DNA from 2 places in the Guptibacillus sedimenti genome. Region 2 is predicted to be linked to the other one. Evidence: riboswitches for the same ligand, from Rfam matches in the RefSeq annotation. Region 2 holds a riboswitch; the other holds the start of a gene.
What was found. A riboswitch is a leader RNA that binds a small molecule or an ion and turns the genes downstream of it on or off. The one in region 2 is predicted to bind lysine.
Positions count from the first base shown of each region.

Region 1: linked by a shared signal. The riboswitch ahead of PQ578_RS04020 (Na+/H+ antiporter NhaC family protein) and the one ahead of lysA (diaminopimelate decarboxylase) in region 2 are both predicted to bind lysine.

Region 1 covers NZ_JAQQWV010000001.1:822,664-830,335, forward strand. The annotation lists gene PQ578_RS04000 (sulfite exporter TauE/SafE family protein) at 1-510, shown strand, start outside; gene PQ578_RS04005 (bifunctional metallophosphatase/5'-nucleotidase) at 526-1,914, shown strand; gene PQ578_RS04010 (YunC family protein) at 1,999-2,301, shown strand; gene yunB (sporulation protein YunB) at 2,443-3,222, shown strand; lysine riboswitch at 3,294-3,474, shown strand; gene PQ578_RS04020 (Na+/H+ antiporter NhaC family protein) at 3,624-5,198, shown strand; gene PQ578_RS04025 (sodium-dependent transporter) at 5,434-6,960, shown strand; gene PQ578_RS04030 (methionine/alanine import family NSS transporter small subunit) at 6,962-7,066, shown strand; gene PQ578_RS04035 (M23 family metallopeptidase) at 7,105-7,672, opposite strand, start outside.
Region 2 covers NZ_JAQQWV010000014.1:18,250-25,124, forward strand. The annotation lists gene PQ578_RS21965 (peptidylprolyl isomerase) at 1-392, opposite strand, end outside; gene lysA (diaminopimelate decarboxylase) at 485-1,804, opposite strand; lysine riboswitch at 1,910-2,095, opposite strand; gene PQ578_RS21975 (spore germination protein) at 2,142-3,635, opposite strand; gene spoVAEA (stage V sporulation protein SpoVABEA) at 3,625-4,194, opposite strand; gene spoVAE (stage V sporulation protein AE) at 4,200-4,550, opposite strand; gene spoVAD (stage V sporulation protein AD) at 4,550-5,563, opposite strand; gene spoVAC (stage V sporulation protein AC) at 5,577-6,035, opposite strand; gene PQ578_RS22000 (stage V sporulation protein AB) at 6,035-6,466, opposite strand; gene PQ578_RS22005 (stage V sporulation protein AA) at 6,463-6,875, opposite strand, start outside.

The DNA of each region.
Region 1 (7,672 bases), on a different contig from region 2:
GATTATTTTTCTATTTATTTTGGGGTATTTATGGTGCTTGTTTCCATATTATTAATGGTAAGGAACCGTTTACGTCCGATGAAGTTAAATGGGCAATTCCAACGCTCGTATACGGATTCTGATGGATTGCAAGTAAACTATACCTTTTCTGCTCTTGCAGCTGTGATAGTTTCGTTCGTTGTTGGCGTCATTTCTGGTCTTTTTGGAATAGGTGGCGGGTCTCTCATGGTGCCGGCGATGATTCTCTTATTTGGATTTCCGACAACAGTTGCGGTTGCGACCTCGATGTTTATGATTTTTCTTTCAAGTATAACAGGTACCCTGACGCATTTAGCGCTTGGTAACATTCAGTGGTTTTTACTGCTGGGATTAATTCCAGGGGCCTGGATTGGAGCAAAGTGCGGATCGTTTATTAACCAGAAACTTTCGGACAAAACCATCGTTGTGATTTTAAGATGGATGTTAATCATTGTCGGTGTCCGACTTATCTGGCAGGGAACGATGGGGTAAGAAAGGAAGAGTATTTTGACTTCTAGAACATTACAATTTTATTATACGAACGATCTTCACAGTCATTTCGAAAACTGGTCCAAGGTGTCGTCTTATCTCAAAGAGAAGAAGCGCATGCACGAGCTTCAAGGCACACCCTATCTCCTTCTCGATTTAGGAGACCATTCTGACAAGGTTCATCCAATGACTGAGGGAATGGTTGGAAAGGGCAACGTTCAGCTGTTGAATGATCTTCAATACGACTACGCCACAATTGGCAATAATGAGGGCATTACGTTTTCAAAAAAAGAGCTAGAAGCGCTGTATACTGAAGCTAGTTTTGAGGTGCTTGTGGCGAATCTCTATCATCAAGATGGCACAAGACCCGCATGGGCGGCCCCTTATAAAATTCATGAGTTAAATGGTGTGAAAGTGGGGATCATTGGCGTTACGATTCCCTATGAGCAATTTTACTCGCTATTAGGTTGGAAAATCGATTCGCCATATGATTTTCTACAAGCTATGATTGATGAAGTTCGTCAACAATCAGATGTTGTCGTGCTGATGTCTCATATGGGACTAGGCAATGACGAACAAATGGCACGAGAGATGAATGGCATTGATATTATTATCGGTGCTCATACCCATCATGTGTTAAAGCATGGGATGCTTGTAGAGGACACGCTCATTACACAGGCAGGGAAAAACGGGAATTACGTTGGAGAAGTGACCGTTTGCATCGATATGGACACAAGGGAGATTACGGATAAAGAGGCTTATGCAATTTCGGTTCGAAATCGGAAAGAAGATCGTCCAACTTTTGAAATGATTCAAAGATTAAGTATAGAAGCGCAATCGATGCTAGAAGAAGTTGTCTGTCGACTTGAGCAGCCTCTTGAATCTGAGTGGTTTCAACGGTCGGTTTTAGCGGATGAATTAGCCGCTGCCCTTCGAGAATGGTGTCATGCAGATATTGGCATGATTAATGCCGGTATGCTCCTTGATGGATTACCAGAAGGACAGGTCTCACGAGAAGATCTCCACCGCATTTGTCCTCATCCCGTAAACCCTTGTAAAGTGATCTTAAGAGGAAGTGAGTTACGCGAAATCATTTCCCACGCGATGTCAGATGAAATCGTGAACTTAAGTTTTAAAGGACTAGGATTCAGAGGAGAAGTGATGGGCATCATGGCATTCGACGGTCTTGAAGTGACGACGGTTGAGATGGAAGACGGACTTCGTCATGTTACTGACGTTCTTCACAATGGTCATCCACTCATATCTGATCAAGAATATGCCGTGGCCACAGCTGATATGTTCACGTTTGGTAAATTCTATCCACAAATGAAGCATGCAAAGAAGAAGTATTATCTTCCTGAAATGCTTCGTGATCTTCTTGCCTGGCGTCTTGAGAATAGGCATTAAAACTTTGTACGTATGATTGTCAAACATGCTGTTGGGTTCATATAGATATAGTGATATTCATTCAGGTCAGGAGGCGGGAATGACGTGATCACTATGACACCAATCATGATTGATGGTCATCCGTTTACAGCAGTTAGTATGCAGCTTCCAAAAACAAATTTTCTAGCGGTCATGAATGAAAACGGCTATATTATGTGCGGCGCACTGGATATTGCTTTACTTAATGAGAAGTTAAGTGACCGGAAGATTATTGCAGGAAGAGCTGTAGGCGTAAGATCGATTGATCAGCTGCTTGATGCCCCACTTGAATCTGTTACGCTTGAAGCAGAAGCGCGAGGCATTAAGGTCGGCACAAAGGGCAGAGATGCCATGCTTAAGATGATGTGAAAAAAGCCTTAGCCAATTTGCTTAGGCTTTTTTCTTTGTTATTAAAAAAATCACATTAATAGGGAAGCAGCATTCTGGAGAAATTGTCCATACTTCTCTCTTTCATAGCATATACATGAGGAAGAGAAGGGAGGGTTCATGGTGTTTCGAACTCGTAGAAAATTCTTTAGAAAGGGGCCGCTTCCCTTTCGTTATGTGTTTGTCATCTCCTTCCTACTATTCATTTTTATGACGGTCCAGGGGCTATGGATCGTTGAAAAAGGAATAAAGCCTACACTGATTGAAATTGCCCGTACAGAGACGAATCGGATCGCAACAATAGCGATTAACGAAGCCATTAATCAGAAGATGGCTGAAGAAGTAGATAATTATCAAGATTCGTTAATAAAAGAAGTGACTGATAATGAAGGAAAGTTGGTGCGAGTTCAGATCAATCAAAGGGCAGTTACTCAGGTGCTTGCCCAATCAACTGAAAAAGTACAGCGATTTCTAAAAAGTGTGGAAGACGGAACGTTAGATTACTGGGCGGAACAAAATGGTGTGGAGCTTGAAGTAGATGATCAAACATCGTTAGATAATGGGATCATTCATTATATTCCAATTGGTCAGGCGTTTGATAACACGTTACTTGCCAATATGGGACCAAAAGTTCCTGTGCGTTTCACAGCGATCGGTGAAGTGAAGTCTGATTATAAAAGTACAATTGAACCAGTTGGTATTAATAATATTTCTGTCGACATTCGGGTTCATATTGAAGTGAAAGTAAAAATCGTTATCCCATTTGCTACGGATTCTGATGTGGTGACGACGGATATTCCTGTTTTGTTAACGATTATTCCAGGTGAAGTACCAAATTTCTATAACAATGGTTCAGAAGGTGGGTTACCTACTCCATCTATTCAAATTGATGATATGGAATAATCTACAATTGCAGGATGAGAGAAAGTAAGGTATACTTTAAAACTGAACTTAATATTGTTCCTTATCTTATACGATGAGGTAGAGGAGCAGATCCTCATGAGTACGTGTTGGGAGAATGACACCAATGATCAGCATCGAAAGGGAGATCTGCCGAAGCATAAATAACGGTCACATTATTTATGTTGGGGCGGCATTGAAAAAGTGTCGAACTGTCATTATGAGTCTAACTTGTAATGGAGAACTACTGATCGGGGTGGACACTTAACATTGACTCGGTGAAGCGAGCAATGATAGGACCAATCCTATCATTGCTCGCTTTTTTGCGTTCAGAAACAAGCGGCTAAGTGGTAGGCGTCCATTCCGGTTTGCATGACAATCATTTATTTATTAGGAGGATATTCATGGAGAATTCAATTCTATCCATTATTCCACCGCTCATAGCTTTGCTAATGGTAGTGGTGACAAGGAAAGTGCTTCCTTCACTTGGAGTGGGCATTATTCTTGGTGCACTTATGATCAACGATTGGAGTGTCCCAGGATCATTAAATGAAATTTATACAATCGTGAAAGGGATTTTTATTGATTCCGAGACCGGTGGCTTAAATACTTGGAACATGTACATTATTTTCTTCTTACTTTTATTAGGAATGATGACAGCCTTTATCTCGATCTCAGGTGGAAGTCGTGCCTTTGGTGAATGGGCGATGAAACGCGTCAAAACAAGAGTTGGCGCACAGCTTGTAACAGCCGTATTTGGTATTATTATTTTTATTGATGATTACTTTAATTCGCTAGCCGTTGGTAATGTGAGTCGACCGATTACGGACAGGCATAATGTATCAAGGGCAAAACTTGCTTATATTATTGACTCCACTGCAGCACCGATGTGTATTATTTCCCCGATTTCAAGCTGGGGTGCTTATATTATCGCACTTATTGGTGGCGTACTAGCAACACATAGTATTACAGGCGTTGGCGCATTAGAAGCGTTTATCAGAATGATTCCAATGAACTTATACGCTCTCTTTGCTCTAGCCATGGTTTTCTTTGTGAGTTATTTTGATATCAACTTAAAAGCAATGAAGGTTCATGAAGATCGTGCCCAGAAAACTGGTGATGTTCTTGATCCTGACCAAGGTGCCGTACCTGGTCAAACAACGGGTCTTCCTGAAAGTGAAAAAGGTAAAGTAGCAGATCTTGCATGGCCGATCATCATGCTGATTGCAGGAACTGTGGCGTTTATGATTATCACAGGCATTCAGGCGGTGAGCGGAACAGATACAGCAGTAACCGCTTTGTCGATTTTTGAAAACACGGATGTTGCCGCATCGCTTCTATATGGTGGATTAATTGGGCTTGCAACATCTCTCATTTTCTTCTTTATGAAACGAATGGGCGGTGCCGTGCTTGGTAAAGGAATATGGGAAGGAATTAAATCAATGCTTCCGGCGGTATACATTCTTTTCTTTGCGTGGACGCTAATTGAGATTATTGGAAGTCTAGGAACAGGAAAGTATCTTGCAGGTCTAGTAAATGACCACATTATGATTGGCTTCTTGCCTGCCATTTTATTCTTGCTTGCAGGAGTAATGGCCTTTGCAACAGGTACGTCATGGGGAACATTTGGCATTATGCTTCCAATTGCGGGGGAGATTGCTGCGGCAACCGATCCTACTTACATGCTGCCAGTTCTTGCAGCTGTGCTTGCCGGAGCTGTATTCGGTGATCATTGTTCACCGATCTCAGATACAACCATTCTTTCTTCCACAGGGGCAGGAAGTCACCATATCGATCATGTGATGACTCAGTTGCCTTATGCCTTGCTTGTGGCAGGAATATCATTGCTTGGCTACCTTGTTTTAGGATTTACAGGTAGTGCGATTATTGGATTTGTTGTTACAGCCATTTTCTTTGGAATTCTCGCTTTTATCCTGAAAACAAAATATGCCAACAGACCGGTTGAAGCGGCAAAATAATAAAGAAACAGGAGGTATTTCCTCCTGTTTTTTTATGTATTTACACAAAAATAGAGAGATTTCTATGAAAAATTGAACGATTCATACCAAAAAAGAAAAAAGATTGTTTTGACAAGGACATACGTACTAGATATACTATAAACAAAATAATCTGAATTTACTTAAAAGTCTTAACCTTTTTCTGGAAGGAGGCTTATAGTGAAAAGGGTTTAATTTGTTCAAGGGGGTAATTCATTTGGAAAATCGTGCGCAATGGGGAACAAGGGCTGGATTTATTTTAGCTGCAGTTGGATCAGCGATAGGTCTAGGAAACATTTGGAGATTTCCGGCTGTTGCTTATGACAATGGTGGCGGGGCATTTTTTATACCTTATTTATTTGCATTACTAACAGCTGGAATCCCAATTTTAATTCTTGAATTTACAATAGGGCATAAGTTCCGTGGATCAGCGCCACTTTCGTTCTTTCGAATGAATAAAAAGATGGAATGGCTTGGCTGGTGGGGCGTTATTGTTGCCTTTGTTATCTCGACATACTACGCCGTTATTATTGCGTGGGCGATCTCGTATAGCTATTTTGCTTTTAACCAGAGCTGGGGTTCAGATACAGAAGCGTTCCTTTTTAACGATTATTTGAAATTGACGGTTGATCCTGGACAAACAGGTAGTATCGTACCAGGCGTATTTCTTCCGTTAATTGCTGTATGGATTATTACATTAGGCGTTCTTCTTGCCGGTGTTAAAAAAGGAATTGAGCGTGCTAACAAGATTTTCATTCCTACTTTAATTGTTCTTTTCTTAATTATTGTCATCCGAGCAGTGACGCTTCCTGGTGCTGCTGAAGGACTAAATGCTTTCTTCACACCGAATTTTGACAGCATTACATCTGGTAGTGTATGGGTTGCTGCCTATGGACAAATCTTCTTTAGTTTATCGATTGCTTTTGCTATTATGATTACTTATTCTAGTTACTTACCTAAGAAGTCAGATATTACGAATAACGCCTTTATTACTGGTTTCGGTAACTCAGCATTCGAACTACTTGCTGGTATTGGTGTATTCTCTGCACTAGGTTTTATGGCACAACAGCAAGGACTTAGCGTTGGTGAAGTAGTGAGCGGTGGCGTAGGACTAGCTTTCGTTGTCTTCCCACAAATTATTAATGAGTTCCCAGCATTGAACGGTTTGTTTGGCTTCCTGTTCTTTGCATCACTTGTTCTAGCTGGATTGTCTTCTCTTATTTCTATTTCAGAAACGTACGTAGCAGGGGTTTCTGAGAAGTTTGGAATTTCTCGCACAAAAGCTGTTTTAATTGGTGGAGGAATTTCTTCCATTATCTCAATTTTATTTGCGACTCAAGGCGGCTTGTTCTTCCTAGATGCAGCGGATTATTTCATTAACCAGTTCGGTATTGCATTTGTTGGTCTTGTAGAAGTAGTCGTAGTGGCTTGGGTGCTTCGTGAGCTTAATACGCTTGAAACACATGCAAACGGCATTTCAGATATTTCGCTGAAGTACTGGTGGAAAGCTTGTCTTGGCGTTATTACTCCGTTAGTACTTGGATACATGATGTTTGATCTGTTTAAAACGAATCTTCTTCGTCAATTTGATACGCCTACTGGAAACTATGAAGGTTACTCAAACGGCTTTATCCTTTATAGCGGCTGGGCTGTCGCAGGGTTCGCCATTCTGGTTGGAATTCTATTCAGCCTAAAGAAATGGGATGCGAAAGTAGAGCAGCAAAAGTATAAGGAGGTAAGCTAATATGGGTGGTAGCGCGATCTTTATGATGGTTGTTGGAATGGTCATTATCTGGGGTGGTCTTGCAGCAAGTATTCTAAATGCTGTTAGAGTCTCAAAAAAACAATGAAACTAAAAGAAGAACTAGCGCGCTAGTTCTTCTTTTTTTTAGGATTTTTTTCGCGCTCTTTCCTGGCGTTCCCAAAGTCGTAAAGAAGGATATGGATCATATGACCATTCTGTTCTTCCGTTATCTTTATAAATACCGTAATGCAGGTGCGGTGGAAATTTCCCCGCTGTTCCTTTAGGGCCATATCCTGAGCTACCAACGTAGCCAATGATCTCACCAGGCTGAACAACGCTTCCCTTCTCAATCCCTTTTTCAAAACCGTTTAGGTGTGCATAGTAGTGATAATTCCCATCAATATCCCGGATGCCAATCCGCCAACCACCATATTCATTCCATCCTTTTGTTTCCACAGTTCCATAACTTGTGGCTTTAACACCAACACCATAAGAAGCAAAAATATCTGTTCCTTCATGAATGCGAAGGCCACCCCAGCCTCGTCGGTCACCCCATGTGCTTCGGTAGCTGTAGTTTGCGTGCAGAGGGACTGGAAAGGCATGTTTATCAAGCTTTAGCGTTTCGAATCGTTTGTAAACAGCACTATTGCTTGTAATGGTTCGAACCGCCTGATCGCGGTGATAAAAGTCCCATAATCCAATTTGTAGGTCT
Region 2 (6,875 bases):
TTAATGCGAAGAACCGTATCCATTCCTTCTGTTACCTGACCAAAAACAGTGTGAACACCGTCAAGGTGAGGCTGAGGTTCATGAACAAGGAAAAACTGGCTTCCACCTGTATTTTTACCTGCATGAGCCATAGACAATGAACCAGCTACGTGCTTATGAGGGTTTCCTTCTGTTTCACAATCGATCGAATAGCCTGGTCCGCCCATTCCAGATCCTGTTGGGTCTCCACCCTGTGCTACGAAACCTGGGATAACACGGTGAAAGTTTACACCATTGTAAAAACCTTCGTTAGCAAGCTTTTCAAAGTTAGCAACGGTATTCGGTGCTGCTTCTGGGTAAAACTCAATTTCAATTGTTTCTCCATTATCAAATGCGATTGTTCCTTTTTTCATAAATAAATCCTCCTGCACTAACAATTTTCTTCAAAGCTCTTTCATTATAGCACATACTTAAGCTGTTCCCTATCATTTCTACTTTTACAAAGTTATTTTGAAATAATCGCTTGTTTTAATGGAAGGTCATGACGAATTAAATCCTCAAAAGATTCTCTCTTCACGACAAGTTGTGCTTCTCCATTTTCTACAAAAACCACCGCTGGTCGAGGTAATCTGTTATAGTTATTTGCCATAGAATACCCGTACGCCCCAGTTGAAAACACAGCCATCGTATCTCCTGCTATAGCGCGTTGTAATGTGCAATCCCAGATTAACATGTCACCTGACTCACAACATTTTCCTGCAACAGAATAAACCTGTTCTTTCGGCTCATTCATGCGATTTGCAATCGTTGCTTCATACTTTGCTTGATAAAGGGCCGGTCGCAAATTATCCGTCATTCCTCCATCTACTGCAAGATAATGACGAAGTTCTGGCACTTTCTTGTGTGATCCTACTGTATATAACGTCAAGCCAGCTTCTCCAACGAGTGAACGTCCTGGCTCAATCCAAATTTCTGGGATTCTCATTTCATTACCTAACTGAGCTCTTACAGCATTAACCATTGCCTCGATATAGTCTCCAACTGGTAGTGGATGATCTTCTTCAGTATACCGAATTCCAAACCCCCCACCTAGGTTAAGAACTTCTGGCTCATACCCATAGAGTTCAAACCATTTAGCAAGGTAACGATAAATTTTCTCAATAGCCATTACAAAACCATTCGTTTCAAAGATTTGAGAACCAATGTGACAATGGAGACCAAGAAGGTGAATAGCTTTCATGCTTGTTGCTTGAACAATCGCTTGTTCCACTTGACCACTTTGTAAATCAAAACCAAATTTTGAATCTTCCTGTCCAGTTAAGATATAGTCATGGGTATGTGCTTCAATTCCAGGCGTTATACGCAAAAGCACATTTGCAACCACATTTTTCTCTTCCGCTAATTGTTCAAGTAACGTTAGCTCATAAAAGTTATCCACAACAAAGCACCCTATTTTTGCATCTAACGCCATTCGAATTTCCGCTTCACTTTTGTTATTTCCATGAAAGTGAATGCGTTCTACCGGAAACCCTGCTTTTAAAGCTGTATAGAGTTCTCCACCTGAAACCACATCAAGACTTAAGCCTTCTTCTTCCGCAAGTTGAATCATTGCCATACAAGAGAATGCTTTACTAGCATAGGCTACTTGGTAGTTGACCTTCTCCTGTTCAAAAGCATTTCGAAATGCTCGCGCTTTCTCTCTAATCATCGCTACATCATAAACATATAAGGCCGTTCCGTATTTTTCACTTAATTTTACTGTATCAACGCCTCCAACGGATAAATGGCCTTCTTCTGAAATTGCTGACGTTCCGTATAAATTCACGATCATTTCTCCCCTCTCGCTTATATGAATGCGAGCAACCCTCCACAAAATAAGAAAAACAGCCAACTTTATAGATACATTGGCTGTTTTCTCCGTATCCTCACGAGTTGGATTAGCTCACCACCGAAAAATTCCTCTTTCAGTGACAGTCTGCAACTTGTTCAGCAGCAGCCCAGCAAGAAAAGTATGGCTCTTTTCTCACTTCGGCAAATTGACCTTTCTGATATCATCCTCGCATTCCATTCTATGCTCAGATACCATACTCATTCGTTTTGCGCCTCTATCCCCATTACATTCAATGAGGTCTATTCAATTAAGAAATAAATTATCATACTTTTTAAGATTCGGCAAGTGGTTTGTCCGGTTGCTTCGTTTCATTTTGTGGTTCTGTAATGCTTGGACGTAGTTTAGTGAGTGGAACTGATACACGAATCAACACTTGAATAAAGGCTTTGGGATTAAAAGGAATAAACGGCCATAAGTAGGGGGTGTTTAAAGGTTTTAACGCAACAAGGAATAAAATGATTGCCGTAATTCCAATCATATATCCCGGCACTCGAAAGAAAAAGACAAGGAATAAAAGAAGAAGCCTTACAAGTTTATTTGCAATCGATAATTCATAACTTGGTGTTGCATATGATCCTATGGCAGCAATCGAAACATATAGGATAACTTCTGGAACGAATAATCCGACATCAATGGCAATCTGTCCGATCAATACGGCTGCAATTAATCCCATGGCAGTGGAAAGTGGTGTTGGGGTGTGAATTGCAGCCATCCTCAGCGTTTCAATCCCTACTTCAGCAAGAATAATTTGAACGAAAATCGGTACATTTGTTTCATCATTCGGGCCGATAAAATCGATCGTTTTAGGAAGTAACTGCGGTTCATATACCGCTAATAACCACAGTGGTAGCAAGAGTAGCGCAGCTAACATCCCACCAAATCGGACCCATCTTAAAAACGCGCCTGGTAAAGGGGCTTCTCGATATTCTTCAGCATGTTGAACATGATGAAAAAAAGTAGTTGGTGTTATAATAACGCTTGGTGAAGTATCTACGATGATTAACACGTGCCCTTCAAGTAAATGAGAAGCGGCAACATCAGGCCTTTCCGTATATCGCACAAGTGGAAAAGGGTTACCTGCCTGGTGCACAAGAAACTCTTCTACCGTTTTATCGGCCATTGGAATACCATCAATGTTAATTTCTTTTAATTTCTTTTTTATAATTTCAACTAAATTTGGATTGGCCACATCTTGAATATAGGTAATACATACATCTGTTTTAGACCGTTCTCCAACTTGGAAAATTTCATTGCGTAATCGACCATCTCGTATGCGGCGTCTAGTTAAGGCCGTATTTTCAATAATGTTTTCAGTAAAACCATCACGTGAGCCTCTAATAACTTTTTCTGTATCTGGCTCCTGTGGCGTTCTACCTGGATATTTTCGAACATCAATAATATAAGCGATTTCTTCGCCTTCCATAAAAACTGCAATTAATCCAGATAAAACCTGGTCGACGACTTCATCGAACGTTTCAACCTCTGTGACCTGCTGATGTGGCAAATGATTATGTATCACCTGCTCAAATTTAACCGTTAATCGATGATGATCATCAACCTCCATCAGTTCTCGCATAATTTCTACAATGATGGATGTGTCACAAAGCCCTGTACAATAGTAAAACTGAATTTCTTTGTTAAGAATCTTAAGTTTTCGAACTCCTACATCAAAACTTTTTCCAATTCCGATTGATTTCTTTAAAAATTCTTCGTTTTCTTTAAGCTTTTTAAATATTTTTTGTTTATTATCGCTTTTAGTGGTCATAAAAACCGCTCCTTTCTAGCAGAATTTGAACGGCTTTCAATGTTATAGGCGAACCAACTTCCGGATCATCATAACCAGACATTTTACCTATATCACCGACACCTATAATAATGGGAAGGTTTAATTTATCTAAGATCGACACAGTGTCGCCATCTATTCTCCCCGCCTCCATATCTGCAAATCCATTTTTGTCCACTCCATAATGTGTCAATTCTCCGTCACGGTCAATGGAGACATCTACCCTCGTCCATTCTGAAAAATGAGTTCTGGATGCGACTGCAATAGCTCCAAGTAGTTCAATGCTTTCATCTTCAGCAACAGATTGCATAGCAAGTTCCCCATATCCTTCACCCGGAAATCCACTATCATCGAACATAACAAAAACTGGATCATGAGGAGCTTCTTTAATAAGAGCGATAATTTCATAACCAGCAAGCGGGGTAGGATTTCCTGCAGATTGACTAATGCATCTTCCTCCAATATCTGAAGCTACTTTCTCAATGGCTTTTTGTGCATAAAGGTCTCCGTCAGTAACGAAGATCACCCGCCGCTTTTTCATAATTTTCACCCCTTTGGTTTAAATAAAATGGCTACAATAAAGCCAAAAACAATTGCAGAAGAAATACCTGCTGAGGTTAATTGGAATATTCCCATTGCAATTCCAATGAAGCCGTGTTCTTCCCCTTGTTGCATAGCGCCATGAAGAAGTGAATGACCAAAGCTAGTAATAGGTACAGTCGCACCAGCTCCAGCAAATTCAATAAGGCGATCATAAATCCCAAATCCATCAAGCACTGCTCCTGCTACAACAAAAGAAGACATGACGTGAGCTGGAGTTAATCTGAAAATATCAAGTAATAATTGACCGATGACACAGATACCACCACCGACTGCAAAAGCGATAAAATATTCCACTATTTCACACCTCCAACTCGTTCAAATACGACCGCGTGAGCAATAGCAGGCATTGATTCTTTTTGCTGAACCATTACGGGACTATGCAAACATCCTGTTGCTGTCACAAGAATTTTGTTATAATTCCCCTTTTTTAGAAGGTCAATAAGGTGACCATATGTGACGACCGCAGAACAAGCACACCCACTTCCACCAGCAAATACTTCTTTTTGATCTGGTCTGTAAATCATCAGCCCGCAATCATTATGATTGTTAGTAATGTCAAATCCCTTTTCACTTAACAAATCCCTTACAATCGGAGCTCCTACAGCTGATAAGTCACCGGTAACGATAAGGTCATAAGCTGAAGGTTCAATATTTAAATCAGCAAAGTGAGTCGCTAGTGTATCTGCTGCAGCTGGGGCCATTGCACTCCCCATATCAAATGGATCCTTTATTCCCCAATCCACGACTCGACCAATTGTTGCTGCGGAAATTCTTATATCCGATGGTTCTTGACTAATTAATGCGGCACCTGCACCTGTAACAGTTGAGGTAGCCGTTCCAGGCTTTTGACCACCATATTCTGTTGGGTATCGAAACTGCCTTTCTGCTGTTGCATTATGGCTACTTACTCCCGCAATAGCTTTATTAGCAAATCCACCTTCTACTAACGATGAAGCAATGGCTAGAGATTCCATTGAGGTCGAACATGCTCCAAAAACGCCAAGAAAAGGAATTTGATTTGTTCTAGCTGTATAAGTGGCACTAACAATTTGATTCAATAAATCACCTGCCACAAAAATGTCAACATCATTGTGGGTTAATTCCTTTTTTGATAAACAACTTTCTACCGCATCCTCTAGTAACTTTCTTTCTGCCAGTTCCCAATTATCCTGGTCACAATGAAGGTTACTATAGGTGACATCAAACGAATCTCCAAACGGCCCCTCAGCTTCTTTAGGACCAACCGCTGTCCCTACAGACTGCAAAAAAACAGTAGAGAACTCCCAAGTTTGTTTTCCTGACTTCATAACAATTCTCTCCTTATATCAGCGCTTTAAAGAGCATTCTGAGTATGCCGACAATGTATGCTGCAACAACACCAAACACGATGACCGAACCAGCAAGTTTGAACATGTTCGTTGCAATTCCAAGTACAATGCCCTCACTTTTATGTTCAAGAGCTGCGCTTGTAATTGAATTTGCAAAACCTGTTACAGGTACTGCAGAACCTGCACCTGCAAATTGACCAAGTTTGTCATACCAACCAAAAGCAGTTAAAAGCGCCGCGATAAGGATCAGTGTGGCAACCGTTGGATTTCCTGCATTTTTTTCTGAAAAGTTAAAGACGTTCATATAAAAATTCTGTACGCCCTGGCCGAACATACAAATAAATCCTCCTACAACAAATGCTTTCACCACATTTAATAAATAAGGCGGTTTTGGCTGATAAGTTTTAATATTTTTTGTATATTGTTTCTGGTCGTTCAACGAATTTGCCATTATTTAAAACCTCCATTTACAAAGATTGTCCAATGAAACAATGATCCGAAAACCTTCCCTAACACAATAGCCATTAGTAAAAGCAAGATCTTATCGATAAATCCAATTCGTTTCGTTAGTATAGGAAGAACATTTAAAACTTCCGTTAAGGCAGCCGCTAACATACCAATAAACACTCCCGCTCCAAGTCCAATTGGGATAACTACAAATTTAGGGAGGTTTAAAGTTGGGTTTCGTAAAGATAACCAGCTTGATACAATAGCCCCCATAATAATTCCCCATTCGTAAAAGCGAATAAGATGTAAAGTCTTTGATAGCTGTGTGAGACGGGGAATAATACCAAGAACCGAAAGAAAAGCAACGAACCCAGCTCCTACAGCAATTCCTTCCGCAAAACCAATAAGCATAACGAGTAGAAACTGAGCATTCATGGTTTGTTATGACCATTCTCATCGTTTTCATGGACAATGACATATTGGTCAAGATCTTGTTGGTAATTAAACATTTCTACTTCCAAAGGACTTGGCTCTTCATTAAATCGCTTTTTAAAAAGATGGTTAAAGAAGAGAACCATCCCGATTCCGAGACCAAATGAATAGGGCACTTGCAGAAGCAAGGGCTTCGGATTATCAATTCCAGTCACAATTTTATAAATCTGTTGATGCACTTCTCTCATACTGACATCTTCGTGAAAGTTCATGATCGCGAGAGCAGCCCCAATAAATAATAAAAACCAGATAAACACAAAATAAACAGGTGCTAGTTTTTTCTTAGGATATTGAACTTCAACAATTGTTTGTGTAGGACCAACAACTTGAATCTCAATATGATTCATCACTT